DNA from 3 places in the Mycobacterium sp. SMC-8 genome. Region 1 is predicted to be linked to each of the others. Evidence: predicted binding sites of a transcription regulator. Region 1 holds the regulator's gene; each other region holds the start of a gene.

Region 1 (10,333 bases):
CACAGCGAAAGCGGGACCAGGATGAAGGCGCGCGTGCCGATCGCGCTTGCCGCCGGATTGGCCCCGTACGCAACCTACTGACCACCACGAATGCGCTGAGTCGGACGCCGTCGGTTACGATCGTTGCGACGTCGGCTGCGGACCACCGGAGCAGGTGCCCGTTTCACACAGCGCCGACGACCATCTCCACCAGACATTGTTGTGGCGACTTCGCCACGGTGTGCGCACTCCGCCTGACGGTCCCCGTCGCGGCTGCCGGGCACACGCTGCCCGACAACGCCGAAACGACAGGAAGACCTTCACGATGACCATGCAGTCCTTTGCCGATCTCGGCGTGCCCGCGGCCCTGGTGAGCTCGCTGGCCGCCCGCGGTATCGCCGAGCCGTTCCCGATCCAGGCGGCCACGCTGCCCGACTCGCTCTCCGGGCGTGACGTGCTGGGCCGCGGAAAGACCGGCAGCGGAAAGACTCTCGCGTTCTCGCTGCCGCTGGTGGCGCGACTTACCGGCCGCCGCAGCCAGCCCTCGCGCCCGACCGGCCTGGTGCTGGCGCCGACCCGAGAACTGGCCACCCAGATCACCGCCACGCTGGAGCCGCTGGCGGCCGCATCCGGGCTGCGCGTGACCACGATCTACGGTGGTGTCGCGCAGAGCCGCCAGGTCTCCGCGCTGCGCTCCGGCGTCGACATCGTGGTGGCCTGCCCGGGGCGTCTGGAAGATCTGATGCGGCAGAAGCTGATCAGCCTCGATGCGGTCTCGACCACCGTGATCGACGAGGCTGACCACATGGCCGATCTCGGCTTCCTGCCCGGCGTGACCCGGATCCTCGCGGCCACCCCGGCCGGCGGGCAACGGCTGCTGTTCTCCGCCACGCTGGACAACGGCGTCGACAAGCTGGTCCGGCGCTTCCTGGCCGACCCGGTGCTGCACTCGGTCGACGAAGCCGCCGAGGTGCCCGCCCAAATGACCCACCACGTGTTCCATGTCGGCGGCGTGCAGGAGAAGCGCGAGCTGGTGCACCGGCTGGCATCGGGCACCGGCCGGCGAATCCTGTTCATGCGCACCAAGCATCAAGCGCGCAAACTGGCCAAGCAGCTCACCGAGTCCGGCGTGCCGTCGGTGGACCTGCACGGCAATCTGTCCCAGCCGGCCCGCGAGCGCAACCTGGCCGCGTTCTCCAGTGGAGACGCGCGCGTCCTGGTGGCCACCGACATCGCCGCTCGCGGTGTGCATGTCGACGGCGTCGAGCTCGTCGTGCATGTCGACCCGCCGATGGAACACAAGGCCTACCTGCACCGCTCCGGGCGCACCGCACGCGCGGGCAGCGACGGTGACGTGGTCACGGTTGTGCTCCCTGAGCAGCGCAAGGACACCCAGCAACTGCTGCGCCGCGCCGGGATCACGGTGCGTCCGCGCGACGTCGACGCCGACTCGGCAGAGGTGCACGCCCTGGTCGGTGAGATCGCACCGCTGCGGATTCCCGGCCCTGCGCCCGCGGCGAAACCCGCTGCCCGCAAGCAGGAACACCGCGGCGCTGACCCGCGCCGGGGTGGACCGTCGCGTAGCGGTCGCGGGCCGCGGCGGCGCGGGCCGCGCCAGGGCGCTCAGCGCACGGCGAACACCGGCGGCTGATGCGCGCACACCGGCGGAGCTACGCCGGTGTACTTCTCGATCTGCACCAGCACATGCGCCCCCGTGCATCCACGCGCCAGTGCTGAGGTGCCGACGTCCTCGGTGAGCATGTTCGGGTTGCCGTGCACGCACATCGAGTCCGGGTCGGCCGGGTCGGCCGGATCGAACCACGCACCGGTGGACAGTTGCACCACCTGCGGACGGACCCGCTCGTCGAGCACCGCCCCCGCCAGGCAGGCACCGCGGTCGTTGAACACACGCACCACGTCTCCGTCGGTGACGCCGCGCGCCGCGGCGTCTGTCGGGTGCATCCGGACCGGCTCCCGGCCCGCGACTTTCGAGGCCTGGCTGACCGCCCCGCCGTCGAGCTGCCCGTGCAGCCGGCCGGCTGGCTGGTTGGCGAGCAGGTGCAGGGGATACCGCGTGGCACGCGGACTGCCGAGCCACTCGGACGGTTCGAACCATGCCGGATGGCCGATGCAGTCGTCATAGCCGAATCCGTCGATGTCGGCAGAGAAGATCTCGATCCGTCCGCTGGGGGTGGCCAACCGGTGGGCCACCGGGTCGGCGCGGAAGTCGGCGAGCAGGGTCAGTCCGTCTTCGGTGGGCAACCGCAGCCGGCCTGCCCGCCAGAACTCCTCGAACGGGGGGACCTCGAAATTCAATGTCCACGACCACTTCTCGTACAGATGGCGCAGCCACTGCCGCGAGGTGCGGCCCTCGGTGAAGGTCTCCCCGACGCCGAGTCGGTGCGCCAGCGCGGCGAAAGTGTCGTAGTCGTCCCGGGATTGCGCGTAGGGCGCGGTGAGCCTCGGCATGGCCATCAGCACCGGGTCGTTGCGTGAGCCGGAGAAGTCGTCGCGTTCGGCGAACGTCGTTGACGGCACCACGATGTCGGCGTGCTTGGCCATCGGTGTCCAGTACGGTTCGTGCACCACGACGGTGTCCGGCCGGTGGAGCGCGCGACGCAGCCGGGGGAGATTCTGGTGATGGTGGAACGGATTGCCCCCGGCCCAGTAGACCAGTCTAATATCCGGGTAGCGCAGGCGCAGCCCGTTGTAGTCGAACGGTGCGCCGGGGTGGAGCAGCATGTCGCTGACGGCGGCCACCGGGATGAACGTCGTCACCGGATTGACGCCTTGAGGCAGGCGCGGCAGCCCGCAGCGCAGCGGGGCCAGGCCCGGTTCGTTCATCGACCCGTAGCCGTGGCCGAATCCTCCCCCGGGAAGCCCGATCTGGCCCAGCATCGCGGCCAGTGTCAATCCCATCCAGGGCGCCTGCTCACCGTGGCGGGTGCGTTGCAGCGACCAGCTCACCGTCACGATGGTGCGGTTGGCCGCCATCCGGCGGGCCAGAGCGGTCAGGTCGCCGGCGTCCAGCCCGCAGATCGGTGCGGCCCACTGCGGCGATTTCGGTATCCCGTCATCGGTGCCGAGCAGATAGCGCTCGAACCGGTCGTAACCGGTGCAGTAGGCGGACAGAAACTCGCGGTCGGCCAGGCCCCCGGTGGCCAGCACGTGGGCCAGTGCCAGCATGATCGCGACGTCGGTACCCGGAACCGGTGCGTACCACTGGCATTCGTCGTCGACGTCGTCACGCAACGGCGAGAACGACACGAGGTGCCCGCCGCGGTCCCGGAACCGGTTCAGTGCCTCGCGGGCCGGGTGTTCGGTGGTGCCGCCGTGATTGACGCCGGTGTTCTTCAGCGCTATCCCGCCGAAACACACCAGCAGATCGGTGTGTTCGACGATGACGTCCCACTGGGTGGAGCGCTTGAACAGGTCGTCGTGGGTGCTGACCACGCGGGGCATGATCACCCCCGTCGCTCCCAGGCTGTAGGAGTGGCGTGAAAAGGTATATCCGCCAATGCAGTTCAGGAATCGATGAACCTGGCTCTGGGCATGATGAAAGCGCCCGGCGCTGGACCAGCCGTAGGAACCGCCATAGATCGCCTCATTGCTGTGGGTGTCGACGATCCGGCGCAGTTCATCGGCCAGACGCTCGGTGAGCTCCTCCCATGACACCGCGACGAACTCGTCGGCGCCGCGGCGCGAACTCGGACCGGGTCCGTTGTCGAGCCATCCGCGCCGTATCGCCGGGGCGGTGACCCGGGAGGCGTGCCGGATCGAGCCCGGCAGGTTGCCCAGGGCCGGGGAAGGATCGCGGTCACCGGGAAGCGGTGCCACCGATGCGATGTCGCCGTCGGCCACGGTGGCCCGGAATGCTCCCCAATGTGTGAGGCTGGTCTGAGCTGCGGCCACGGCCATGAGTCTAGGCCGCGCCGCGCGGTCAGCAGGTCCGACCAACCATCCGGTTGGATGGGGTACCTTGGCGGCAACTGTCCGCACCGACCCCGACGGAGACGTTGTCATGGGCGCACCCGAAGCCACGCCAGTCATCGCCTACCAGCGCACGCTGTTCGAGCCCGAACACGAAATGTTCAGGGAGTCGTTTCGCACCTTCCTCGAACGGCACGTCGCGCCACAGCACGAGGAGTGGGAGAAGAACAAGCTCGTCGACAGGGACGTGTGGCTGGAGGCGGGCAAGCAGGGCTTCCTCGGTATGGCGGTGCCCGAGGAGTACGGCGGCGGCGGCGTCGACGACTTCCGCTACAACACGATCATCACCGAGGAGATCACCGCGGGCCGCTACAGCGGGCTGGGCTTCAGCCTGCACAACGACGTGGTGGCGCCGTATCTGATCAGACTGGCCACCGAGGAGCAGAAGCAGCGGTGGCTGCCGAAGTTCTGCAGCGGCGAGTTCATCTCTGCCATCGCCATGACCGAACCGGGTACCGGCAGCGATCTGCAGGGCATCAAGACCCGCGCGGTCAAAGACGGTGATCATTACATCCTCAACGGCGCCAAGACGTTCATCACCAACGGAATTCACTCCGATCTGGTCATCGTGGTGGCCCAGACCGACCCGGACAAGGGTGCCCTGGGCTTTTCGCTGCTCGTGGTCGAGCGCGGGATGGAGGGTTTCGAGCGCGGCCGCAAACTCGACAAGATCGGCCTGGATGCACAGGACACCGCGGAGTTGTCGTTCACCGACGTCAAGGTGCCCGCGGAGAACCTGCTCGGCGAGGAGGGGCAGGGCTTCATCTACCTGATGCAGAACCTGCCGCAGGAACGGATCAGCATCGCGATCATGGCGGCCGCCGCGATGGAGGCCGTGCTCGGCGTGACGCTGCAGTACGCCAAGGAGCGCAAGGCATTCGGCAAGCCGATCGGCAGCCAGCAGAACAGCCGTTTCCTCCTTGCCGAGCTTTCCACCGAAGCCACCGTGGTGCGCATGATGGTCGACGAGTTCATCAAGCTGCATCTGGAGGACAAGCTCACCGTCGAGCAGGCCGCGATGGCCAAGTGGTACTCCACCGAGAAGCAGGTCCACCTGATCGACCGCTGCCTGCAGCTGCACGGCGGCTACGGCTACATGCGTGAGTACGACGTGGCCCGCGCGTACCTGGACGCCCGCGTGCAGACGATCTACGGCGGTACCACCGAGATCATGAAGGAGATCATCGGACGCAGTCTGGGCGTCTGACGGGGGCCGGATCGGCGACAGCGCGCAGCTGACGGGCATATTCTTGGCCTGGATTCGGCGAGGTGACTTGGTTATCGACGTCCACTGAAGCAGAGTGAACGCACGCGGTAACTTTCTCAGAATTTTGCGTGGAGCTTGCACGAGGACCAGTCGCCGACCGCGGGGAGGAAGAATGAGCCGGCAGCCGATGCTGCGCCTACGTTTGGTCGGTCGTCTGACGGTCGGGCTGCTGGGGGTCGCCACCGCGCTCCTGCTGGCCCCGTCCGCGGCGGCGCAACCCGAGGCCGAAGCAAACGATGCGATCACCGCGGCCTGGCAGGCCGGCGGTGGCGACACAGGGCCGTTGGGTCCGAAATCGGGTGACGTGTATCCGGCCGGTGACGGCTTCGCTCAGAACTTCGCGGCGGGCAAGATGTTCTTCACCCCGGCCACCGGTGCGCACTTCATGCAGGGTGCCATCCTGGAGAAATACGAGTCGCTGGGTGGGCCTGCCGACAGCGACCTGGGATTCCCGACCATCGACGAAGGCCCGGGTCGCGCACCCGAGAGCCGCAACAGCACGTTCAGTGCGTCGGACAAACCGGTGATCTTCTGGACGCCGGCAACCGGCGCGAGGGTGGTCCGCGGACCGATCAACGCCGCGTGGGACAGGCTCGGCGGTTCCTCCGGCGTGCTCGGCGTGCCCTCCGAGGACGAGACCTACAACGGTTCCGTAGTGAGTCAGAAGTTCACCGGTGGCGAGCTGTCGTATGACTCCAGCGCCAAGAAGTTCACCACGGTGCCGCCCGAGCTGGCCGGCCAGCTCGGCGACCTCGTCATTGCCGACGACCCGGTCGCGGCGATCAACGCCGCACGCCGCGCCGCGGGCGGCGCCCTCGGCCCGCTCGGAGCTGCCGAGGGTGAGCCGTACCAGATCGGCTCCGACGGTATGGGCCAGGACTTCGTCAACGGCAAGATCTTCTACAGCCCGCAGACCGGAGCCAACGTCGTCACCGGCCAGGTGCTGGAGAAGTACGAGAGCGTCGGCGGTCCAGAAGGTGATCTGGGTTTCCCGATCACCAGCGAGCAGAACGGCGGACTGGCGCCGGCGAGTCGCATCAGCGCCTTCGCCGCGGACGACAAGCCGGTGATCTTCTGGACGCCCGACCACGGCGCGGTGATCGTGCGCGGCGCCATGAACGCGGCGTGGAACAAGCTCGGCGGTGCGACCGGGGAGCTTGGCGCGCCGGTCGCCGATCAGACGCAGACCGGTGATGTGATCACCCAGCGGTTCGCCGGTGGCGCGATCTCGTGGGATACCACAACGCAGAAGTTCAGCACCGAACCCGCCGGTCTGGCTCCGCAACTGGTCGGTCTGGAGGTGCCCGGCGCCCAGGCCCCGCAGGCACCGCCGCCGACATCGCAGCCCTCGGAGAACAGCGAGAGCTCCGGGCTGAAGTGGACCTGGTGGTGGCTGCTGGCCATCGTCCCGCTTGTGCTGTTGGCCGCTCTGGTCGGCTTCGCGGTGCTGCGCACCCGTGGTCGTCGCCGCGACGACGACCTGCTCGGCCGTCTGGGCGCCCCGGACGGCCACGCCTATGAGCCGGTACCGTCGGGTGCCGGCGCGCAGGCCCACGAGGACGGCCGGGAGGACGAACTGTTCGGGGACCGGTACGCCCGCGAGGGTCTGGGATCGCTGGGCTCGGCGGCGCCGGCGTCGAGCGAGGATTTCCGGTCGGACGTGCAGGGCTTCTGGGGGGCGCAACCCGGCGAAGATCAGAACGAGCACGGGCCGGCCGCCGACTCCGGCGACGCGCAGGAGGATCCCGACGCCGTCGACACCGCGCCGACACGGGTGCTGACACCCGAGGCCGAAGCACCCTCGCACGATGTGGTCGACGGCGGCCGTGGCGACGCGCACGACATCGTGGCCGAGCAGACAGAGTTGGACGCCGACCGCGAGCCGCTCATCGCGTCGGTCGGTGAGCCGGTCATCGCACCTGCCGACGAACCTGTCAACGTCGCCGCGGCACCACCGGCGCGCGATCCCATGGCCGACACCGGACGTCACGCGCGCATCGACGTCGACGAGCCGCTGCCGCTGGGCACCGCACTGCACATGCCCTTCGACGACCCGGGCGAGATCCCCGAGGGCTATCCGATCAAGGCCGACACCAAATCTGGCCTGTACTGGACGCCGGACAGCGGCGACTATCACGACGCCCCCGTCGAGATCTGGTTCGCCACGGAGGAGATCGCGCTCACGAACGGCTTCGTACGCGGCGAGTAGGCCGTCCGACCGGTCAGACCTTGCGGATGACCGTCACGACCTTGCCGAGCACCACGGCGTCGTTGCCCGGGATCGGGTCGAAGGCTGGATTGTGCGGCATCAGCCAGACCTGACCGCGGGTGCGTTTGAACGTCTTGACGGTGGCTTCGCCGTCGATCATCGCCGCCACGATGTCGCCGTTGTCGGCGACGTTCTGCTGTCTGACCACGACCCAGTCGCCATCGCAGATCGCCGCGTCGATCATGGACTCTCCGACAACCTTGAGCAGGAACAGCGAACCCTCGCCGACCAGCTCACGGGGCAGTGGGAAGACGTCCTCGACGGCCTCCTCGGCCAGGATCGGTCCACCGGCGGCGATGCGGCCGAGCACAGGCACGAACGTGGGTTCGGGTAGCGAATCCGAACCGGCGACGTCCGTCCCGACGACCGGTGTGGCGTTGTCGTCGGCCCCGCGGACGTCGACCGCCCGCGGCCGGTTGGGATCGCGGCGCAGATACCCCTTGCGCTCCAGCGTGCGCAACTGGTGGGCCACCGACGACGTGGACGTCAATCCGACCGCGTCACCGATCTCCCGGATGCTGGGAGGGTAGCCGCGGGTGGTCACGGACGCACGGATGACTTCGAGGATCGTTCGCTGACGCTCGGTCAGACCCGAATCGCGGCCGCGGCCGCCGGTGCTGTCATTGCTGTCGTCGCTCATGTGCCCGAATGTAGCCCGGTCACGGCCGATAATCAAACATGTGTTCGAGGCGTGTCGCATGCCGGCGGCCGAGGCCGGGATCCCGCGGAGGCTCTCCGGTGATGCCCTGGAGGCGACGACCCGGACGTGTCGGTGCCTTCGGTTAGCGTTCGCAACAGTTCGATCACGCGTTCTATTCATCGAACAGATGATCGACTATCGTTCGAACACAAGAGCGAAACACTTCTCGGATCGAAAGGCGAACTGATGACCATTCTCGACGACCGCGCGACATGGAACGAGTTCGAGCGGGCACCGCGCCTGCAGGTGACCGCGGGCCGGGTCCGGCCGGCGCGGCCGGGCCGGCGGTCTCCGTCCCGATGGCCCGGCGCTGCGCCGGTGCGACACCGGGGGACCGGCGTGCTGATGTCGCGTGCGCCGCACCGGCGCCGCCCGGTCACGCCGGCTACCACCGTATTGCTGGCGCTGGTCGCCGGCGCGATCACGCTGTGGCTGGGCCTGGTCGGGCAGTTCGGCAGTCTGGCCGCCGGCACGGCCGAGGTCCCCGGACGGCTCGCCGTGGTGCAGGTGCACAGTGGCGAGTCCCTGCACCAGGTCGCGCAGCGCGTCGCTCCCGGCGTCCCGGTCGCCGACGTGGTCGATCGGATCCGGGAGCTCAACAAACTCGAGTCGGCGGCGTTGGCCGCAGGTCAGACCCTGATCGCACCCGTCGTCTGATCGCACCCGTCGTCTGATCGCAGCCGGGATCTGATCGCCCGTGCTGCCCGAGCTCTGTGAGGACGGGGCCCGATGAGATACACCCCATGGGGTCCGGCCATGAGCCGCCCGTGTTCCACGCAGGTACGCTCAATGGCGTTCGAAGCGATTGACTGTCGGAGCGGCGAAGGAGCGGTGATGCACTGTCCTTTCTGCCGGCACCCCGATTCCCGGGTCGTCGATTCCCGAGAGACCGATGAGGGTCAGGCGATCCGCAGGCGCCGGTCGTGCCCCGAGTGTGGACGCAGGTTCACCACGGTGGAGACGGCGGTACTCGCTGTGGTCAAACGCAGTGGCGTGACCGAGCCGTTCAGTCGCGAGAAGGTCATCCGCGGGGTGCGGCGGTCGTGCCAGGGCCGGCAGGTCGACGACGACGCGCTGAATCATCTTGCTCAGCAGGTGGAGGACGCGGTCCGGGCCACCGGCTCGCCGGAGGTGCCCAGCCATGAGGTGGGCTTGGCGATCCTGGGTCCGCTCCGAGAGCTCGACGAAGTGGCCTACCTGAGATTCGCCTCGGTGTACCGCTCGTTCTCGTCAGCCGAGGATTTCGAGCGCGAGATACAGGCGCTGCGTGCCCATCGGAAGGTCACGGCCCAGAGCTGAGGCGTCACTCCAGTTGGCGCTGTCCATCGTCGACCACCCGGCCGGCGACCTGCACCCAGCCTTCGGGGCTCCATTTCGTCTCGATGATCGACCCCTCGCCCTGGACGATCGTCAGGTCTCGGCTCAGATGCTCGGTGATGCGCACCGCAGCCGCGCCGGTCGCCTCATCCTCGCGAATCCCCAGGTACGGCGCGAACATGCGCGAGCGGATGGTGCCTGCGGCCTCGTCCAGCCACGTCCACAGGTAGTGCTCGGACTCGTCGGCGTAGTCGTCGGGATCGGCGGCCGCGAGCTCTTCGAGCGAGGCCACGTCGTGGATCGAGAACACCGGAGCCCATTGCGCGCGAGCACTAGCCGAGGTCAGGTCGTGGCCGTAGCTGACCTGGACGATCCCTGCCGGTACCTGGAGTGTCTTTATCGGCATGCCGCGGTCTCTCAGCCACCACGACGCACCCACTATCGGATGCCCGGCGAACGGCAATTCGGTGGTGGGGGTGTGGATGTGGGCTTGGGCGCTGTGGGTGCCCTCTCGCGGAAGCGAGACGAAAATCGTTTCGCTGTATCCCAATTCGGTGGCGATGCGTTGCCGGTCGGCCGGGTCCACGGTAGCGGCGTCGACCACACCGAGCGGGTTCCCGAAATGTCCGTCCTTGTCGGTGAAAACGCGCAGCACTGTCACTTCGATGGCCATGAGCCCGATGCTACGTGCTCGGCGACGCCGACCGGTCAGGTTGCCGAGCGTTCGTCGCCACCCATCGCGTCGAGCACCGCCACCCGGGTGTCGACCGGGCCGGAGATGGTGCCCTCCTCGACGCCGGTGCGGAGCAGG
Region 2 (10,333 bases), 1.3 Mb from region 1:
GCGCCCGCCGGTCGGTGCGGAACCCGTGACCGGCAAGGAGGTTGGAGCCGACGGTCAGGAAGTCGCCCTGCCCCTCGTTGACGTGCCGGGTTCGCGCGGGAACGTAGCCGTTGCATGACATCCATTCCGCGTAGGCGACCGCCTCGCCGGCGCGTTCGGGGTGCGCGAACCGGGCGACCACGGCTGCGCCGTTGATGACCGTGCCACCGTTGGCCGCGTAGACCATGTCCGGCAACCCCGGCAGCGGTTCCACGAGATCGACGGTGTGGCCGAGGTCGAGATACGTGTTGCGCAGCGCCTCCCACTGAGACAGCGCGCGCTCCGGATCGACGGGTGCCGACGCGTCCATCCACGGGTTGATTTCGTACTCCACGGCGAAGTACAGGGGCGCGGTCATGACATAGCGGCGCGGGCGCGCGGTGCGTTCAACGGTCTGCGCGGTATCCGGGGCGCCGGCGAGGTCAGTCGTCACGAATCAACGATAAGGAGGGTAGTTGACGCAATCAATCGACGAATCTTGCGTGTCTACCGCAGATCTGTTGTGCTGGGTGCTGTTCTGTGGGGCTTTGTTGCGTGGGAGTGGTGATGGACCGTCTCGATGAGACAGACGAGCGCATCCTGGCCGAGCTGGCCGACAACGCGCGAGCGACGTTCGCCGACATCGGACAGCAGGTGAACCTGTCTGCGCCGGCGGTCAAGCGCCGGGTGGACCGCATGGTGGACGCCGGTGTCATCAAGGGATTCACGACGGTGATCGACCGCAGCGCGCTCGGCTGGACCACGGAGGCCTACGTCCAGGTGTTCTGTCACGGCACGATCGCGCCCACGCAGCTGCGTGCGGCCTGGAAGGACATCCCGGAGGTGGTCAGCGCCGCGACGGTGACGGGCACCTCCGACGCGATCCTGCATGTGCTCGCGCGCGACATGCGCCACCTGGAGGAGGCGCTGGAACGCATCCGGGCCAGCGCCGACATCGAGCGCAGTGAGAGCATCGTGGTGCTCTCCAACCTGATCGAGCGCGCGCCGCGCTGAGCGGGTAGTTGTGGGGTGGCGCACATCGTCCGGCTGCCATCGTGTACAAAGCCCACGTGAGCACTTCTGAGGTTTCCGGGGCAGCAGGCGGTGTCGTCATCGTGGGCGGCGGGCTGGCCGCTGCGCGCACGGCTGAGCAGCTGCGTCGGTCGGAGTATGCGGGAGCCGTCACGATCGTCAGCGACGAGGACCATCTGCCGTATGACCGGCCGCCGCTGTCCAAAGAGGTGCTGCGCGCCGAGACCGACGACGTGACGTTGAAGCCGGCGGAGTTCTATGCCGAGAACGACATCACCGTGCTGCTCGGCAACGGCGCGAAGTCGGTCGACACCGCCGCGCAGACCGTAACCCTCGGCGACGGAACGCAGCTCGGTTACGACGAGCTCGTCATCGCGACCGGGCTTGTGCCGAAGCGCATTCCGTCCTTTCCGGACCTGCCGGGCATCCACGTACTGCGTAACTTCGACGAGAGTCTCGCCCTCCGGCAGGAGGCCGGTACGGCGCGGCACGCGGTCGTCGTGGGCGCCGGATTCATCGGCTGCGAGGTTGCTGCCAGCCTGCGCAAGATGGGCGTCGACGTGGTGCTCGTGGAGCCGCAGCCCGCGCCGCTGGCGTCGGTGCTGGGGCAGCCGATCGGCGAGCTGGTCACGAGACTGCACCGGGCCGAGGGGGTCGATGTCCGTTGCGGTGTCGGCGTCTCGGGCGTGAGCGGGGACGACCGCGTCCGCAAGGTCACGCTGAGCGACGGCTCGGAGCTCGATGCCGACATCGTCATCGTCGGGATCGGTTCGCATCCGGCGACGGACTGGCTCGCTGGTAGCGGGATCGAGGTAGACAACGGTGTGGTCTGCGACGAGGCCGGCCGGGCGAGCGCGCCACACGTGTGGGCCATCGGTGACGTCGCTTCGTGGCGTGACACCGTCGGCGGTCAAGTGCGCGTTGAGCATTGGAGCAACGTCGCCGACCAGGCGCGCGTTCTGGTGCCGACCATGCTCGGTCAGGAACCGCCTGCCGCGGTCTCGGTGCCGTACTTCTGGAGCGACCAGTACGACGTGAAGATCCAGGCCCTCGGTGAGCCCGAGGCCACCGACACCGTGCACATCGTCGAGGACGACGGACGCAAGTTCCTGGCCTACTACGAGCGCGATGGCATTGTGGTCGGCGTGGTCGGAGGCGGGTTCCCTGGCAAGGTGATGAAGGTGCGGGCCAAGATCGCTGCGGGCGCGCCGATTTCGGAACTGCTCGGCTAGGAGTCTGCTGAATTAATCCGGCGTGGTGGCGGGGTTTGTGGCTGGGTTCTCGAGATGATTAATGGATGCAGGGGCATTCTGAGGATCAGCGTGAGCTGTTGGATGCGGAGTCGGTTGCCGGGCATCTGCTGAAGTCCGACAGCATGTTTGTATTCCTGGCCGAACACCGCCACGAGTTGTTTCCCGAGGCGATGTTCGCTGATCTTTTCCCGTCGCGGCGGGGGCGTCCGAGCGTGCCGGCCGAGGTGATGGCCTCGGTGATCACCTTGCAGGCCCTGCACGGGCTCTCTGATAGCGAGACCGTGGACGCGGTCACCTTCGATCTGCGCTGGAAAGCCGCGTGCGGGTTGGCGGTGACCGCGCCGGCGTTTCACTCGACCACGCTGACCTATTGGCGGCGCCGGCTGGCGGCCTCGCAGGCGCCGGACCGGATCTTTGAGGCGGTCAAGGCCGTCGTGGCGCAGACCGGTGTGTTGGCCAAAAAGACGCGGCGAGCGTTGGACTCCACCGTGCTCGATGATGCGGTGTCCACCCAGGACACCGTAACCCAGCTGATCGCTGCGATCCGCCGGGTCGGGCGCGAAGTCCCAGGGGCCGGCGAGGTGATCACCACTTACTGCACCGCCCACGATTACAGCGATCCGGGTAAACCGGCGATCGCCTGGAACGACAGAACCGCCCGCGACCAGCTTGTCGACGCCTTGGTCGGCGATGCGCACCGGCTGCTGGGGCATCTGCCCGACCAGGAACTGGGCCCGCGCGCCGCTGAGGCGGTGTCGTTGTTGGCGCTGGTCGCCGGCCAGGACGTCGAACCGGTCGAGGGTTCTGATGGCACCGACGGGCAGTGGCGCATCGCGCAGAAGGTGGCCGGTGATCGGGTGATCTCTACCGTGGATCCCGAAGCCCGCCATGCCCATAAGACGGTGCATCGCCGCCAGGACGGATACAAGGCCCACATCGCGGTCGAACCTGATACCGGGATCATCACCGACTGCGCGCTGACCAAGGCAAGCGGACAAGACAATCACGAAGCCGTCATCGGACTGGCGCTGCTGGCACACGAGACGACGGCGGTGCGGGTGCTCGGCGATTCGGCCTACGGCACCGGTCAGGCACGGGCGACGCTGGCCGAGCTCAAGCATGTCGCCGTGATCAAACCGCTCCCGCTGAGAACCCCGGTCCCGGGTGGGTTCACCAGCGATGACTTCACCATCGATTTCGCGGCCCGTACCGTGACGTGTCCGGCCGAGCACACCATCCCCATCGGGCCTAGCGGTGGAGCCGCATTCGAAAAGCATTGCCGGTCATGCGCTTTGAGGCACCTGTGCACCACCGCAGTGCGTGGGCGAAAGCTCACCATCAGCGAACACGAACCGCACCTACGTGCCGCCCGGGCCATCGCGCGCACACCCGAATGGCAGGCCGAGTACCGCCAACACCGCCCCATGGTGGAACGCTCGATCGCCTGGTTGACCCGCGGCAACCGCAAAGTCCGCTACCGCGGCGTCAGCAAGAACAACCACTGGCTGCACCACCGCGCCGCCGCATTGAACCTGCGCCGCCTGATCAGCATGGGCCTGACCCACACCGGCACCACCTGGGCCATCGCCTAAGCCCAGACATCCCGGCGGCCTTGCGGCGCGAACATCGGATTGCCACGCCCCAAACGGCGGGGCAATCCCGAATCTGTCGGCCTGCCTGTGACTTCACACACGCGCCGACGAGCGCTTGAGACGCCCCGCCCCATCAACCCACTAATTCAGCAGACTCCTAGCTGTTCGCACGACAGGCCGCCTGCTGGGTCGCCGCTGAGCGGGCGTCGATGTCTCAGTCGATGTCTCGGACGTCGACTGTAAGGTGGAACCGGCCGGTCAAAGGGGGCGGCGCCGGAGGAAATCAGTGCGCTGACCTGTCGGCGGGGCCAGATAGAATCGAACATGTGTTCGATAGAGTGTATGCGGGGTTGGATGAGCCGGCCCTGGTCGCTGCGATCGAACAGGCTGCGCGTGAAGAAGCCCAGGCCGGGGCGCGCAAGTTGGCCGCGATCGCCGAGTTGGTGAATCTGACGGTCGATGAGGATGACGAACGAGGCCTGTGGGCTTTTGATCCGTGGAAGAACGCCGCGTGCCAGGTCGGGGCCGCTTTGTCGATCAGCCAGCAGCGCGCCTCGGCTCAGATGTGTGTTGCGACGGCGCTGCGTTACCGGCTGCCCAAGGTTGGGGCCCTGTACCTGCAGGGGCGCCTGAGCGCCCGGTTGATTTCGGAGATCACCTGGCGCACCCATCTGGTCACCGACGACATCATCGCCGTCGTTGACGCGGCGCTGGCGGGTAAGGCCGAGACGTGGGGACCGCTGTCGGAGGAGAAACTGGTCAACAAGATCAACGCCGTGATCGAGCGCCACGACCCCGACGCGGTGCGCAGCGCCAAGGAAGTCCTCAAGAAGCGGGATGTGCAGATCGGGGCACATGAGGACCCTGAGGCGGTCACGTCGCTGTGGGGGTTGTTGTTGGCTGCGGACGCCGCGGCGTACAAGGCGCGGATTGCCCGGCTGGTCAACGGTTTGTGTGAGGCGGATCCGCGTTCGATGGGTGAGCGGCGCTCCGATGCCATGGGCGCGATCGGTCGGGGCGAAGACCACCTGCGGTGCCGGTGCGGATCTTCGGCCTGCACCGCGAGCGGTCCGGCGAAATCGCCTGTGGTGATTCACGTGATCGCCGACGAGGCGGCGATCGATGCCGCAAAGCAGTTGATCGCCGCCGAGGACCGCGAACAGCACAACATCAGGGTCGAATCCGAACGTCCCCGGCCCGAGTCCGAACCTGCCGAGTCCGAACCTGTCGAGGCCCGGCCCGAGTCCGAACCCGAGACCCGGCCCGAGTCCGAACCCGAGGCCCGGCCCGAGGCCGACCCTGTTGAGGCCGGTCTTGATTCGTGTGCCAGGGATTCCGGGGTGGCGTTGCTTCCGCAGGCGCAGGTGCTGCCGATCGTGGCGTTGGCTGAGGCCATCCGCTCGGGAGCGTTGATCAAGCCGTTGTGGCTGCCTGGCCCTGATCCCGAACCGCGCTATCAGCCCTCGGCGAAGCTGGCCGCGTTCATCCGCGCCCGCGATTTGTTCTGCCGCTTCCCGGGCTGCGGTGTTCCCGCCGAGCGTTGCGACATCGACCATGTCGTGCCTTACCCGTACGGGCCGACTCACGCGTCGAACATGCACTGCAAGTGTCGAACGCACCACTTGATGAAAACCTTCTGGGGTGGTCCCAACGGCTGGCGCGACAGACAACTACCCGATGGCACCGTCATCTGGACCACGCCGGCCGGGCACACCTACACCACCACGCCCGGGAGTCGGCTGTTCTTCCCGGCGTGGAACACGACGACCGCGGAACTGCCGCCGATGTCCCCACCTGCACCCGGGTCGGGCCGCGATGTCCAGATGCCCAAACGGCAACGCACCCGCGCCGCGGACAGGGCTGCCCGCATCAAGGCTGAGCGTGAACACAACGCCGCCCGACGAGTCATCGAGCAGCAACCCCGAAAGGCGCAGCCTCCACCCGATTACGGCGACGATCCACCACCGTTCTAGAGCTCCCCGAGATAGAAGCGCGTGCCCTGGTCGTCGGCGCACAGCGCGGACTTGCCGTATGACTGCTCCGAGGGCTCCTCGATCACGGTGCCGCCGGCTTCCCGCACGCGGGACACCGCTGCGTCGATGTCGTCGACGGTCCACATCGGCACGATCACCGCGGGTGTAGTGCCGCCCGCAGCGCCCGACATCGGATGGGCGCCCACGACGGCCCAGCCGTCGTCGATTCGGCCCGGCTCGTACGTCCAGAACAGCAGCCTGCCGTAGAACGCCTTGAAGACAGTCGAATCCGGCACGAAATACGTGATGTAGGACAGGTCGCCGTGGCCTCCGCCGTTCAGCAACGGCCTCGGTTCTGTCCGTGCCGGCACATACACGCCGAACTCGACTCCCTGGGAGTCCCTCGCGCGCAACAGATCACCGAACGGGAATCCCTCAACCTCGCCGACGGTCCCACCGGCGGCCACGATGCTGTCGCGGGCACCGTGGAGATCGGTCACGGCATAGCAGCAGAACAGCGTGTGCTGCTCTGGGGCGGACGCGAGCCCGATCCGCTGCCCGACGTTGGTGACGGTCTGCGTCGCGGAATCGACGACCCACCCCAGCACATGGCCGTAGAAGGCCGCTGCCCGGCGCGCATCCGGCGTCCACACCGACACATAACCGACGTCGCCGTGCTGGATCGGCAGCGCGGCGCCTGTCGCCGGCCCCGTAAGCATCCAGCGGTGTCCGAACGGGTCGAAGAGGGCGGCGTTGCGTCCCCCGTGGGCCTCGTAGGGTTCACGCTGAATGCGCGCGCCGCTGATCCTGGCGCGGTCCAGCGTCTCGTCGGTGTCGCTGACGGGAAGCATCAGACTCACCGAGACAGACTCAGACGAGGGCGCTTTCAGTCCGATCTCGGGATACTCGTCGGCCAGGTACAGCACGCCGCCGGACAGAGCCAGCTCGGCATGGCCGACCCGGCCGTCGTCCATCTCCACCGGGTCGCCGACCAGCACGGCGCCGAAGACGTCGCCGTACCAGCGGATCGCGGCGCGGGCGTCGGCGACGGTCAGGTAGGGGACCGCGGCGCTCGTCAAGACCGGCGCGGGCCGCGAAAGCTCGGCGAGTGCAGTGTCTGTTCCGCTCATGGTCACTCCTTGGGTTCGATCAGGTTGCTGTGCAAAGAGATTCGCCGCCGACTCCAGCCTGGCGCGCAGTCGCTGCGCGAACTCGGGATCCGGCGTCACGGGGAGGTCGCCGCCGCGAAGTACGTCGAGCGGATCGTGTCCGGTCACGGCAGTCCTCCTTCCAGTTGTGGGTACTCGGCCCGGAACGCCCGCCGCGCCCGCACCAGCAACGCCTCTGTGGCGTGGACCGTGCGCCCGATCAGCTCGGCGCACTCGGGCACCGAGCAGTCGTCCATGTAGCGCAGCGCGAGCACGGTGCGGTGCTGTTCGGGCAGCCGGGCCAGTACCTGCTCGGCGACGATGCGGTCCACGTGCCCATCCCATGTGTCGTGGGGATCGGCGGGTTCGGGCAGCTCGGCCACCGGCACCGAGAACCGATCGTGGCGCCGCCGGTAGTGGTCCGCCAGCTTGTGGCGGGCCACTCCGATCAGCCAGGGCACGGTCAGGTTCGGCGGGGACGGTTTCCTGGCAGCATCCATCGCCGCCAGAAAGGTCTCCGACGTCAGGTCCTCGGCCGTCCCGCGGTCACCGCAGCGCCTGACGAAGTACCCGTATACGGCGGGTAGGGCCTCGTCGTACAGCGCGAGCAGTGCCCGCGGAGCGTGCTCGCCATCCGGTTGGGCGCTCACATCCCTATCGTCGCCGTCAGGCGCCGAACTCCGACACCCCAGTTTCCAGACCGGCAAGACCCGAGGCGAGCATGTCGAACGCGTCGCCCAACGCGGCGGCCAGTGACACCGATTCGTCGGCCAGCCAGTATTCGTAGGCTGACAGCGACACGGCCAGCATCGTCCACGCCACCGTCTGCGGCATCAGCTCGGCCGGGTCCACTCCCCGCCGTCCTGCCACGAACGCCGCGACCACGGCGCGCCAACCCGCATACATCGTCATCGAATATGCCTGTAGCGCTTCGGTTTCCAAAATCAGTCGCATCCGCTGCCGGTGTCGGTCGGTGTCGTCGAAGTCGTTGAAGGCCAGCAGCGCGGTGCGTAGTGCATCGCGGATCGGCACGCTCGGGTCGAGTTCGTCGAGCAGCTCCCGCATGCGTTCGAGGTGGGCGTCGAAATCGCCCCACGGCAGCGCGCTCTTGGACGGGTAATAGCGGAACAGGGTGCGCCGGGCGATCCCGGCGGCCGCCGCGACGTCATCGACGCTGACGTCGTCGAAGCCGCGGGTCATGAACAAGTCGATCGCGACGTCGCTGATGTGCTCGAAACTCGTGGACCGGCGGCGGCCCACGCGCGGCTTGGCGGCGGTCATCGCGATTTCCTCTTCCGTTCCGGCACCCGATGCCATATTGTTAGCGACCTACATCACAAAGTCGAGACCCTACCCGGGGTCCAGTCAGTAGAAAGGCCAGATCAATGGATCAGAATCAGCACGCTCAGGCCGAGGAGCTGGTGACCGAGAGCCTGGTGGAAGAGGTCTCGATCGACGGGATGTGCGGGGTCTACTGAGCATGACTGCGCCGACCTTTGATGCCGACCGGCACTGGCGGTTGCATCCGCAGGTGGCGGTGCGGCCGGAGCCGTTCGGCGCACTGCTCTACCACTTCGGAACCCGCAAGCTGTCGTTTCTGAAGAACCGGACGATCGTCGAGGTGATCAATTCGCTTTCTGATCACCCCGACGCTCGTTCTGCCTGCCGCGCCGCCGGAATCGACGACGACGCCCAGGCGCCCTACTTCCATGCGCTGGGTGTGCTCGTCCAGTCGCAGATGCTCATCGCCGACCCAGGAGAGACCCCATGACACTCGCCGCCCCGGTGCCCCGGCTGGTTGACCAGTTCGAGCGCGGCTTGGACGCGCCCATCTGCCTGACGTGGGAGCTCACCTACGCGTGCAACCTGTCGTGTGTGCACTGCCTGTCCTCGTCGGGCAAACGCGATCCGCGAGAGCTGTCCACCCAGCAGTGCAAGGACATCATCGACGAGCTCGAGCGCATGCAGGTGTTCTACGTCAACATCGGCGGCGGTGAACCCACTGTGCGCAGCGACTTCTGGGAGCTCGTCGACTACGCGACCGAACACCATGTGGGCGTGAAGTTCTCCACCAACGGCGTCCGGATCACCCCGGAGGTAGCCGCGAAACTGGCCGCCAGCGACTACGTCGATGTTCAGATCTCACTCGACGGCGCGACCGCCGAGGTCAACGACGCGGTGCGCGGTCCCGGCTCGTTCGCGATGGCCGTACGCGCGCTGGAGAACCTCAAAGAGGCCGGCTTCAAAGACGCCAAGATCTCCGTTGTGGTGACCCGCCACAACATCGACCAGCTCGACGACTTCAAGGCTCTCGCCGACACCTACGGCGCCACCCTGCGCATCACGCGGCTGCGCCCGTCGGGCCGCGGCGCCGACGTCTGGGACGAACTGCACCCGACCGCGGCTCAGCAGGTCCAGCTCTACGACTGGCTGGTCGCCCACGGCGAGCGGGTGCTCACCGGCGACTCTTTCTTCCACCTGTCCGGCCTCGGCGAGCCCGGCGCGCTGGCCGGCCTGAACCTGTGCGGTGCCGGCCGCGTCGTGTGCCTCATCGATCCGGTCGGTGACGTCTACGCCTGCCCGTTCGCCATCCACGACAAGTTCCTCGCCGGAAACATTCTGACCAGCAACGGTTTCCAAGATGTGTGGCAGAACTCCGAGCTGTTCCGGGAGCTGCGTGAGCCGCAGTCGGCCGGCGCCTGCAGCGGATGCGGGCACTACGACGCGTGCCGCGGTGGCTGCATGGCCGCGAAGTTCTTCACCGGCCTGCCGATGGACGGGCCGGACCCGGAGTGCGTGCAGGGCTACGGCGAGCCCGCCCTGGCGCTCGAACGCGACAAGCCCAAGTCCAGCGTGGACCATTCCCGCTCGGGCGGCCGCACGCCGAAGGGCCCCATCCCGCTCACCCTGCTGAGCGCTCCTCCCAAGAAATTCTGCAACGAAAGCCCGGTATAGACCCCCATGGCACGTGACACCTGGTTCGAAACCGTCGCCATCGCCCAGCAGCGCGCGAAGAAGCGGCTGCCGAAGTCCGCGTACTCGTCGCTGATCTCGGCCAGCGAGAAGGGCGTGACGGTCTCCGACAACGTCGAATCCTTCTCCGAGCTCGGCTTCGCGCCGCACGTCATCGGCGCGACCGAGAAGCGTGAGATGGCGACAACGGTGATGGGACAGGATATCTCGCTGCCGGTCATCATCTCGCCGACCGGCGTCCAGGCCATCGACCCAGACGGCGAGGTGGCGGTGGCGCGCGCGGCCGCGGCGCGGGGCACCGCGATGGGCCTGTCCTCGTTCGCGAGCAAGCCCATGGAGGAGGT
Region 3 (10,333 bases), on a different replicon from region 1:
CATCGCCAGCGGCAAAACCTCCTCTACGCGATTGAGTGTGCGGGCGTACTGGGGTAGCCCGACATGGACCGCGAGGACGTCAGCGATGTGCGGGGAAACTTTGTGGTCGGGTGCTTCTGCCGTGAGCCGTTCAGATACCTCGCGGTGCGGGCGGACCATGATCCGGCCGTATTTATCACCCCGAAGCGCCTCGATCTGTCGGGTGGAGTTGATCGACGGCTGGTTTAGTTCTCGGACATGCTGGGGCAGCCCGACATACAAAGCGAGTACGTCTGCGACGTATTGCATAACCGAGGAGGCGCTGGCCTCTGAGGCCATTTCGACGATGCGTTGAGTGACCGCGGGATGGGTTTTGACCATGTGCGCTGCGCGGTCACCTTTGCTTGGACGAGCCATATTGCCCACTCTGTCAGTCGAGGGGTTTTGGAAACGCGCGACACGCCGATGCGGACAGATCATGGCCAATCCCGAGCGGCTACGGCCAGGTCCGGGTTGTTCACCCTTGTATGACTGACGCGAAAACAAATCGATCAATAGCAGTCATCACGTGAACGCTTCATTTGAACTTTGTTGTCTGACTTGGGCGTTGGGGTGTTCGGCGCGTGCTTTTGTCAGTGCGCGCCAATACGCTGGCCCAAAAAGCCAGCGACCTCAGCGAGGGGGAAGACGTGCAGCATCCGCCAGCCGATCTCGGCGGCCCACCGCCCTCGGCCCCGAACCGTCTGGGGCGAGGCGGACTCATCGCCATCGTCGCTGCCACAGCTCTGATCTCCGCCGGGCTGGGAACCGCTATCGGAGCCATGGCCATCAAGTCCTCATCGCCCGATGCCGCCGCGCAGGCTGTTCAGCCCGCAAATGATGCAGGTGCATCAGCCAGCGGCGACACCCACGCCCAGGACGTCGGGCTGTGCACGCGCTACGCCACCATCAACAGCGCGATGCCGAGAAAGGACAAGAACGCGGCCGAACTGCTGCCCGGTGTGGGCGCGTTAGAGACGGCTCTGCATGAGTTCCCCAGCGCGAGTCCCCAGATTCGAGAAGCGGTGGCAGAACTGGTGTCGGTCTACTACGCACGGATGGCCGCGTACGCACCCGTCCGCACGCGTGGGCTGGCTGAACCGCGACCGCACAGCGCAGCAGAGGAGAACGCAGCGAGTGACCGTGTGTGGAAGATTTGTGGTCTCGGCTGAGTCTGTCGTGCATTGTGCGCACAGCCCGAACACCCAACGGAGGCAATAGAAATGCCCGCAGCATCGGGACAGTCAGCCAACAACATCCAGGTCGAGGCGCAGGCGCTCATCGCCGACGGTGCCAACACCGCGGCCGAGGCAGGGGCGGGCGGGGTAGGTGTCAGCGGTGGCGGCGCTGGTGATATTCAGCGTCCGCCGGGTGTGGCCGCCGCGATGGCGATCGGTGAGTTCTGGCCGAGCATCTCCGAGAACGACATTCAGCGTGTGGTCGATGAGCACCGGGCCGCTGAGCAGCGGTTGTCCGACTACGGCGACACGCTCAAACGCAAACGGTCCGAGAGTCCAAACCTCTTGCAGGGGCAGGCCGGCGATGCGCGGGTCGAACGGCTCACCGAGATGATGAATCATGCCTACGCCGTGGCGGATCATCTCGGTTCGAAAGCCGTTACCGGGGAGTCCTACAAGAGCACGGTGGTCGGGCTGAAAACAGACCTAACGCGCATCGGGGATGCCGCTCAAAAGGCTTGGGAGGCAGCACAAACGGCCAAGACACCGTTCTCTGTTGCCCCATACAAAACAGAAGCGGCAACAGCACAGTCCGTCGCACTGGGAGACATCGCCGCGACCCCGCCACCGACCCCTATGCCGGGCGAGGACAGCCCGCGTGACGGAACACAGGCAGGGCCAACAACCACCGAAAACGAATCTGCCGTGGACGAGCCGCGAGAGAAAGCCGACCGCGACTTGGGGTCGGCGGCGGACACGGTAAGCGACGCCAAGGGGGCCGGGGATGAACACCTCCAGGGTGACCAAGCGAGAGTCGCTGACGAAGTGGTCGAGGTGGATCACACAGCCACCGGCAACGAGTTTGCGGACGCACCAGCGCCAGTAGCTGGCGAGGTCGAGCGACCCGTGACGCCCCTGGCCAGTCCCGTCACGTCGCCTACAGCTATACCCCAGATGGGCAATGCGGGCAGCGGGGTGGGCTCGGGCATGGGCGGCGTGGGCTCGGTACGGCCGCCGCAAATGCCGACCGGTTTGAATCCGTTGAGCGGGAGTTCGTTGAAGGATGCGGCGACGGCTCCGGCGTCGTCGATGTCGGAGGCGCTGTCGAGTAATCCGAATTTGTCGAGTGCGGCGAGTAGTTTCCAGTCGGGTTTGGCGTCGGGTATGGGCGCTTCGGGCGCGGTGTCTCCGACACCATCGTTGGAGAAGTTCGCCGGCCCGCATCCTTCTTCGGCGGCGGCGTCGCCCGGTGGTGGGCAGGTTCCGGTGGTTCCTGCTCAGGGAGGGGGCGCGCCGACCCCGGCACCGGCCGCGCCGGGTGCACCGGCCCCGGCCGGCGGCGGCGGTATGGCACCGGTTCCTCCTGGCGGCGGTGGTGGGGGTGGTCTGATGCCGTATGTGCCGCCCGGTGGCGGTGGTGGTGCTCCGGCACCGAGTGCGGCGACGTTGCCGACCTCGGCTCAGCCGCCAGGCACGTCAGCGCCGCCGCAGCAGAGCGCTGGTGGGCCGCCGGTTGTGGCGTCGAGTTCTGGGTCTGGTGCGGCGGCTGGTGCTGTGGCGGCGGGCGAGCCGCTGCCGAGTGCGGAGCTGGTGTTGGCGCGGCGGATTCTCGATGGTCTGGTGCGCGGTACCGAAGTGCGGAAGGAGTTGCTGAACGGCGGCTGGGTGGAGTGGGCGGTGTCGGTGCTGGCGTTGCCGACCGGTCAGGTGGTGGCGATCGCCTCGACGGTTGGCGACGGTGCCTATGTGCCGCCCGGTGTGGTGATCCCGGCCTCGGCGACGTTGGCGGTCTATGACCACGCACTGCCGATCGACTGGGCGCACCGGTTCGTCGGGGTCCGTGCTGCGGCGAAGCTGCTGGCGGCGCACGCCGAGGAGCTGGCGCGGGTGACCGATGTTCGGCCGCGCGCGCTGGTGAGCTCGGAGCTGGGGTGCAACAGCCACGGGAGTGGGTGGGCGAGTTTGAGGCGGTGCGTGACGCCGATATCCGCCGATCGCCGGGTGAGGCGCCAACGGCTGGTGGTGGCTACCGGCATCGCTTGGAGGCGGTGGCACCGGATATCTGGGCCAAGACGCAGCTGGTGCTGGGTGAGGCGATGTGGCGGCGGGTGGCCGAGGCGGTCGCGCAGACGGTGCTGGACGAGGCCAAGGCTGTGGAGGCGGATCGACCGCCGATGACCCCGCCGCTGGTGGACCCCTACGACCGGCGTGAGGTGGTGGAGCGGCTGGGCGCGGGCCAGCCTGTCGACTGGGATGCCCACCATAAGCACGTCGCGGAGCGCGGCGTGCTGCACCCGGATGGGGTGCTGGACGCCGACGAGTCTGATGTGTCCGAGGCCCAGCGCGGGTTCTACCGGCACTTTTACCGGTCAGCGCTGATCGTTGAAATGTTGGGATGCTGGCGGGACCAGCCGGTGTCGTTGCCCGATGTCGCCTACTGCGGCTGGGCCGCCGGGTTCGGGCATGCCGTCGACGGAGCGTTAAACCAGGCCCTCGCGGTGCTCGAACCGGGGCAGCGCCGATGAGCAGCCTGAAGGAGTGGGCCTGGCACAAAACCGGGCGGGCGGTGTTGTGGGCGCTGCTGGAAGCTGCCCGTGACGGCGAACTCGAAGAGGACTGGCGGGTGATGTGGGCGGACCGGACCGCTGCGGCGCTGCGGGTAGCCCGCGCAGGCGACCCGGACTGGTGGCGGGGCGATGCGGCGCGCCATATCCGGGCGGTGTCGCCGGGGCAGGGTTGGCCCCGGGTGGGTCCGGTGATACCTCGCCCGGCTCCAATACCAGTGGAGATACCTCGCCTGGGTCCGGGGCTGCCCGGCTTTGACGTAATCGCTGTGCGGCGAACGGCGGCCGCGGCTGCGGCTACCGCCGAGCCGGTGGGGCCGAGCCAGGAGGCAGGCGAAAAGGTGCTGTTGGCACTGCGTGACCTGGCCGACAACGACGCCGAGGCCTGGTGGGCGTGGGAACCAGCCCGCGCGGGGGAGGTGAGTGCAGGCCAGGCGCTGCGGGCTTGGTGGTGTGCGGCGCTGGAGGTGGTCGGCGTCGAGGAGGCCGAGGAGCTTGTGCAGAGCAGAGAGCGTGCAGAGCGGATGCTCCAGCAGCGCGAGGGCCACGGCGATATCGCCGTGCTCCAGGGGATGAAGGTGTGGACCCGCCAGGCGGACGGTGTCCGCGAGTTGGCGCAGCAGCGCCGCGACCTGATCACCGAAAGCGCCACCGCGGCGGCCACAACATTGCACCGGGCGACATTGCAGCGGGCGACACCTGGGGTCGGGCCGGTGCTCAGCGATTGGGTGGCGGAGGCGACCGCCCGCGCCCGCCAATGGCGAGACAGAGACGCGGCGGATGTGCATCTGGCGGAGCTGACTGACCCGGCCTACCGCGAAAGGCTGGAGCGGATACCGGAGTACTGGAGTTGAACACGCCCAGGCGTTCGCCCACCCAGGGCGAGGCGGTGTCCGTCGCTGTGGCGGCGAGCGGGCTGGCCGGCCACGAGGTTTCGCCGGGCGCGCGTGATCTCCTCGATCGAATCGAGCGCGGCGTGCTGACCTACGACGAGGCCGTTGCCGAGGTCATCGCGGAGTTCGGGCAACCCGCCCGGTGACCCCGGCGCAGTGTGGGTATCAGGGCAGCGCAGTGTGGGCTATCATAGGTGGTGCCTGTTGCGTTGAGCTTCAGGAAGTGAGCCCGAGACCCGGCCGGACGACCGTGGCGCTCGGGCTTCGCGATTTTTGGGGCCTGGTCACACGTCGCGGGTGACCGTGACGGCGGGGTTGATGAGCTTGCGCCAGTGCCCGCCTTTGGCCCAGCACCAGGCGATGGCGTCGGGGATGGCCAGCAGCGCGTCAGCGTGGGGGCGTTTGTGCTCGTAGTGCAGGGTGTCGCGGCAGCCGGCGGCTCGGGTGTATTCGATGAGTTTCTGGTTGTCGAACTTCACCATGGTGCCGCTGCTGTTCGATTCGGTGTTCGGCATGGTGATCCACGCCGCGGGCCGGCCGATCAGCCGCACCGCCTTCCTGCACGTCGACTACCGCAAGGTCACGCCCATCGACACCACGCTGACCGCGCGCGGCTGGATCCGGGAGACCGACGGCCGTAAGGCGTTCGTCAACGCCGAGCTGCGCGACCCCGACGGCAATGTGCTCGCCGAGGCCAACGGGTTGATGGTGCGTCTGCTCGCCGGCCAGCCCTGACGGGTCGGCGCCGAGACTGCAGGCAGTGCGGCGTTTTACCCTGAAATCCCGCACCCCGCGCAGTTTCGGCGGCACCATGATCACGTGACCACCGAACGTCCCGAGCGCGATGTGCGCCGGCTGTCCACCCCACGCGCGGCTGGCCTGGCCGGCGTGTTGTTCGCCGTGCTGTTCGGCGTCGCGATCGCGCTGATCCACACCGCGCTTCCCGAAGGCGCCCAGCCGGGCGCGCAGTGGGTGGAGGGTTCGGAGGGCAAGGTGCGCGCGGCGGCGGTGTTGGCCGTCGCTCAGGATGCAGACGATGGCGTCACTGTGGATGCAGACGTGATTTCGGGGGTCGGTCTGCATTGTGACGGGGTAATCGTCGCGGCGACGCGGTGGTCGTCATGGTGACGACTGTCGGCAGGCATGGTGATGACGCCCCCGGCGGCAGCGCGGGGACGTCGGAGGGTCAGCCGGGTGGCGCCAGAAGGCGGCCGCGGGTGTACATCCCGATCAGGGTCCACGGCGGCTCACCGAGGGCGTAGCGGCGGCGGTCCCAGTAGGCCGCTGCCGACAACAGCGACAGCGCGTGGTGCAACATGTTCCCTCGGTAGCGCAGCGCGGTGAACGTGTCGGGGTCCAGGGCGAGCAGCTGCTCGGTCCCGTCGCGTGCGAGACGGTCCAGGTGCTCTGGCGGTAGTCGGCGAAGCCAGCGGCGCACGGTGGACACCGGCCGCCCCATGGTCGCCGCGATACGCCGGTGTCCGAGTCCATTTGCTTTGTGCAGCAATGCTGTTCCAATCACTGCGGTGGTGTCGGCATGGCGTGGCTGCAGAGCGGCGGGCATCACGATATGCGTTGACGAGCAGGACCGGCATCGCGTGCGGCGGGGGCGCACCGTGATCGTGGTCCCGTCGTGATCGCGCACGGAGCGCCGCCTGCCGTAGCCCCAAGAAGTCAGCTGGCCGTCGCGGCACCGCGGGCAGCGGAGTTCGCCGGCGGCGAGCAGTTTCTCGGCCAGTTCGCCGGTGCGCGCGACGATCACCGCAGAGCCAGTCCATGATCCACCAGCCTTACCTATCACCCGGGAACCGGGATAGGGGTCAGTTCGTGTTGGGCGACCGCAGAATCGACGCGTCCGCCGTCACCGATTGTGACGATCTCGGGATTCGGCATCGCGCCGGAGCCGAAATGGACTCTGCGCGAGCAGACCAGCGCGGGGTCCGTTCGTGGGCACGCTGATGATGCAGACGACCGCCGTCCCCGACCCGGGATTTCGACAACTTCAATGACGATCACCCCCGCCGTGGTCGTCACACAGAGGACGGTCAACAGGCGGTGCTGATGCCGTTCGCCGGCATCTGCTTCCTGTGGTTCATCGGAGTGGTGCGCGACGGATTGGGCAGGTTCGAGGACAAGTTCTTCGCCTCGGTCTTCCTGGGCAGTGGGCTGCTGTTCCTCGCGATGATCTTCGTGTCGTCTGCCGTGGGGGTGGCGTTGGTGGCCAGCCGCGGCGCCGACTACGGAGCCGATGTGCACGTGTTCGGTCAGGCACTGCTGATCGCGCTGTCGAAGACCTACGCCCTGCGAATGGCAGCGGTGTTCATGATGTCGCTGGCCACCATCTGGCTCAAGACCGGCCTGGTGTCGCGGGGGCTGGTGATCTTCACCTACGTGGTGGCGCTGACGCTGTTGGTGGCCAGTGACGTGACGGTGTGGCTGACGCTGGCGTTCCCGGTCTGGGTGCTGATCGTCAGCGTGCTCGCGCTGAGCAAGGCCGGGCTGATCGACCTGCACCGCGACGGCGACTGATTCCCGCTGTCGGCGAGCAGGTTTGGGTCTTGTCCGCCTACGGATCGTCGTGGTCGATGATCCGTTCGGGGTGGTGGAGGTTGTTGGTGCGGGACTGGCCGCAGTCCAGCTCGGGGGGCGGAATCCATTCGGTGACGCCGTCTGTGGGGCGGTTCCTTGTGGTCCAGCCGGCGGTCTCCACCATGCGATTGTTCGGCCCGCACGCCAACGTCAGGTCCTCGATGTCGGTGCGCCCGCCGTCCTTCCAGTCTTGGTTGGCGTGATGCACCTGGGAGCGGTAGGCACTCGCGCTGCAGCCGGGCATGGTGCAGCCGCGGTGTTTGGCCAGCAGCATCAGCCGCTGAGCCAGGGTGGCGGTCCGGCGGGCCCGGCCCAGGTGCAGGGGCAGGCCCTTGCCGTCGAACAGCGCCAGCCACGGGCGGGAGTGGGCGGCGAACTTGAGCACGTCGGCGATCGGCAGCCTCGTGCCGCCGGCGGTCAGGCCGTGGCCGGTGCCCTTCTCCAGATCAGTCAGACTCACCGTGATCACGACATTCGCGGGCAGGCCGTTGATGGTCCCCGTCGGCTGCGTGGTGAGCATGCGTTTGCACAGGGCCAGCAGCGCGTCGTGGTTGCGTTTGCCCGTGGTGCGGGTGTCGTTGCGTATCTGCTCGTCGGTGGGTTCGCCGTCGAGGCAGGGGTGCTCGTCAGCGGGGTTGCACATCCCCGGGGCGGCGTTGCGCTCCATCAACGGCTCTAAGGTGGCCCACGCCTCCGGAGTCAGGAGTCCTTCGAAGGGCCGCATCCCATCGGGGCGTTGCTTGCCGACCCGGATATAAGCCAGGGCTTGGCGGTCCTCATCGGAGAGCTCGCCGTCCTGGTTCAGCAGGTAGAGCATGTGCGCGGCGGCGGTGCGGAACTCGGCGGGTCCGAGTTCGCAGGCATGCTGGGCCAACTGGACTTCGGCGTTCTCCCGGGTCTGAAAATCCACGAACCCGGGCAGCTCACGAAAGAACCACCGCACATGCTTGATGCGCTCGGCGCCGATCAACCCCTGGGCCTGACCACGCGCGAACGTGGGCATGGAGGGCGCCAGCGGTTCACCGGTCAGCGAGGTCCGCGGCCCCAACAACGCCGCCTCGTCCAACCGCCGACGCGCCTCCGAGCTGGAGATCCGCAGCCGCTGCGACAGCACTGCCGAGTAATTCTTGGCGCCCAGGGATATCGGTGAGCTCTGGGAGGTGATCCGCTGATACACCCGATGATCGAGGACCGGCTGCGCGCGGGCGATAGCTTCAAGACGCTGCTGCACATCCAACAACTCGACATCGGTGAACGCGTCGATCGACAGGCGATTCATCTGCGCGGTCAGGGTTTCGATCTGCGCCAGGGCAGCCAGCATCGCCTCCCGGTCTGCGACGGCTGAGCTACCCATGCCTCGAACATACGTGCGACCACCGACAAAAATCCGCGCCATGTGACGTCAGATGCCCAAGTGACACAGGGTTTTTGGTACTTCATCGAGACTGCAACCAGCGTGACTGTCACTCGCACTTTGTCACGGTGGGTGCAGTGTCAACGCCCGTTCACTCGACGATGTTCAGCGCTCCGGAGGGGCAGAGCTGCACGGCTTTTCGCGCGTTGTCCTGCTCGGCTGGGGGCACATCCTCGACCAGCAGCACCACGATCCCGTCGTCGTCCTGGTCGAAGACCGCCTCGCTGTTCATCACACAGACCCCGGCGCCGATGCAGACGTCGCGGTCGGCGCGCACCCTCACCAGGCCACCTGCAGCGACTGCAGCCCGTAGATGAAGTGGAAGGACCGGAAGGCCACGTCGTCGAAGGATTCGTCGAGGCGCAGGGTCGGAAAGCGTTGCAACAGAGCCGGAAACGCGATCTTCATCTCCATCCGGGCCAGCGGTGCGCCCAGGCAGTGATGGACACCGTGGCCGAACGCCAGATGTCCCATGGCGCCGCGGCGGACGTCGAATACCTCCGGGTTGTCGATGAAGCTCGGGTCGCGGTTGCCCGACGGTAGTGAGACGACCACCAGCTGGTGCGCGGGAATCTGCACCCCGGCGATCTCCACGTCGTTGGTGGTGATGCGGGGGATGCCCGAATGCACGATCGACAGCCAGCGCAGCAGCTCCTCCACCGCCGGGCCCACGGCATCGGGGTCGTTGCGCACCAGGGCCAGCTGATCCGGGTGCTGCAGCAACGCCAGGGTGCCGAGGCCGAGCATGTTGGAGGTGGTCTCGTGACCGGCCACCAGTAGCAGGCTGCAGATGCCCACCAGCTCGTCGTCGGTGAGCTCGGATCCATGCTCGCGCACCAGCATTCCGAGCATATCGTCACCGGGTGAGCGACGTGCGCCGGCCACCAGCGCCTGCATGTAGGCACGCCCGGCGCGCTGCAGCTCGAAGCGTTCCTCGATCGGGATCGACAGGTCGAGCTGGCGGCTGGTGCGGTGCTGGAAATCGTCGCGGTCGTCATACGGCACGCCCAGCAACTCGCAGATCACCAGTGACGGGATGGGCAATGCGAAGTCGGTGACGAGATCACTTGGTGGACCGGCCTTTTCCATGGCGTCCAGATGCTGGGTCACGATCTCGGTGATCCGTGGCTCCAGGCGCTTCATCCGGCGGCCGGTGAACTCGCCGGTGAGCATGCGGCGCAACCGGGTGTGCCTGGGTGGGTCCAGGCCCAGCAGGTTGCCGGACTGGGCGGCGCGTTGTTCTTCCTCGGACACCTCGGGTGCCCCGGGTACGACGAACCCTGGCGGGCGCTCATTGGAGAACCGCTCCGGATCGGAGAGCACCGTCTTGATGTCGTCGTGGCGGGTCACCAGGTACACCGGCATGCCGAAAGCGTTGATGACGGTGCGCACCCCCTCGGTCTCGCGGATCTCGCCGAGGGTGGGGATGGGGTCGAAGTCGACACGCTGCATGTGCAGCGGAGGTGAGGCAGGTGCCTGGGTCATGGTGTCGACGGTACACGCGAGGCTGTTGGGTCCGCGTTGGGAAAGCGTCGATCAGGCCGTTGACCAGGGCGGGATCGCCAAGAAGCCGCTAACTCACCAGCCCCCCACCCAGCCGTCGAAAATGGCGTCCGGCTCGTTTTCGGGCTGCTCGGAGCGGCCGACCAGAAAGTCGAAATCGCACCCCGGGTCGGC

The links. The regulator LexA, encoded in region 1, represses DNA repair genes until DNA is damaged. The targets are predictions, from matches to a motif close to CGAACANNTGTTCG.
Positions count from the first base shown of each region.
Region 2: a site for LexA is predicted at 3,924-3,937, ahead of KXD97_RS13230 (DUF222 domain-containing protein). Genes of this name have one in related genera too.
Region 3: a site for LexA is predicted at 8,601-8,614, ahead of KXD97_RS31865 (HNH endonuclease signature motif containing protein). Genes of this name have one in related genera too.

Region 1 is NZ_CP079865.1:4,032,390-4,042,722, forward strand. Features, by position in the region: gene hflX (GTPase HflX) at 1-81, shown strand, start outside; gene KXD97_RS19545 (DEAD/DEAH box helicase) at 305-1,630, shown strand; gene KXD97_RS19550 (molybdopterin-dependent oxidoreductase) at 1,603-3,897, opposite strand; gene KXD97_RS19555 (acyl-CoA dehydrogenase family protein) at 4,001-5,176, shown strand; gene KXD97_RS19560 (LGFP repeat-containing protein) at 5,349-7,445, shown strand; gene lexA (transcriptional repressor LexA) at 7,459-8,145, opposite strand; gene KXD97_RS19570 (LysM peptidoglycan-binding domain-containing protein) at 8,392-8,862, shown strand; gene nrdR (transcriptional regulator NrdR) at 9,040-9,504, shown strand; gene KXD97_RS19580 (PhzF family phenazine biosynthesis protein) at 9,509-10,195, opposite strand; gene KXD97_RS19585 (alpha/beta fold hydrolase) at 10,231-10,333, opposite strand, start outside.
Region 2 is NZ_CP079865.1:2,719,391-2,729,723, forward strand. Features, by position in the region: gene ddaH (dimethylargininase) at 1-472, opposite strand, end outside; gene KXD97_RS13215 (Lrp/AsnC family transcriptional regulator) at 586-1,032, shown strand; gene KXD97_RS13220 (NAD(P)/FAD-dependent oxidoreductase) at 1,074-2,282, shown strand; gene KXD97_RS13225 (IS1182 family transposase) at 2,348-3,895, shown strand; gene KXD97_RS13230 (DUF222 domain-containing protein) at 4,222-5,868, shown strand; gene KXD97_RS13235 (VOC family protein) at 5,865-6,998, opposite strand; gene KXD97_RS13240 (RNA polymerase sigma factor) at 7,142-7,666, opposite strand; gene mftR (mycofactocin system transcriptional regulator) at 7,683-8,297, opposite strand; gene mftA (mycofactocin precursor MftA) at 8,402-8,494, shown strand; gene mftB (mycofactocin biosynthesis chaperone MftB) at 8,497-8,787, shown strand; gene mftC (mycofactocin radical SAM maturase) at 8,784-9,971, shown strand; gene mftD (pre-mycofactocin synthase MftD) at 9,978-10,333, shown strand, end outside.
Region 3 is NZ_CP079866.1:9,232-19,564, forward strand. Features, by position in the region: gene KXD97_RS31810 (hypothetical protein) at 1-360, opposite strand, end outside; gene KXD97_RS31815 (hypothetical protein) at 603-1,190, shown strand; gene KXD97_RS31820 (hypothetical protein) at 1,263-1,619, opposite strand; gene KXD97_RS31825 (hypothetical protein) at 3,128-3,721, shown strand; gene KXD97_RS31830 (hypothetical protein) at 3,718-4,614, shown strand; gene KXD97_RS31835 (antitoxin VbhA family protein) at 4,650-4,799, shown strand; gene KXD97_RS31840 (hypothetical protein) at 4,938-5,135, opposite strand; partial or broken gene KXD97_RS31845 (PaaI family thioesterase) at 5,134-5,388, shown strand; gene KXD97_RS31850 (hypothetical protein) at 5,473-5,781, shown strand; gene KXD97_RS31855 (DUF6431 domain-containing protein) at 5,840-6,415, opposite strand; partial or broken gene KXD97_RS31860 (hypothetical protein) at 6,706-7,182, shown strand; gene KXD97_RS31865 (HNH endonuclease signature motif containing protein) at 7,220-8,596, opposite strand; gene KXD97_RS31870 (ferredoxin) at 8,748-8,939, opposite strand; gene KXD97_RS31875 (cytochrome P450) at 8,936-10,141, opposite strand; gene KXD97_RS31880 (dihydroxy-acid dehydratase) at 10,235-10,333, opposite strand, start outside.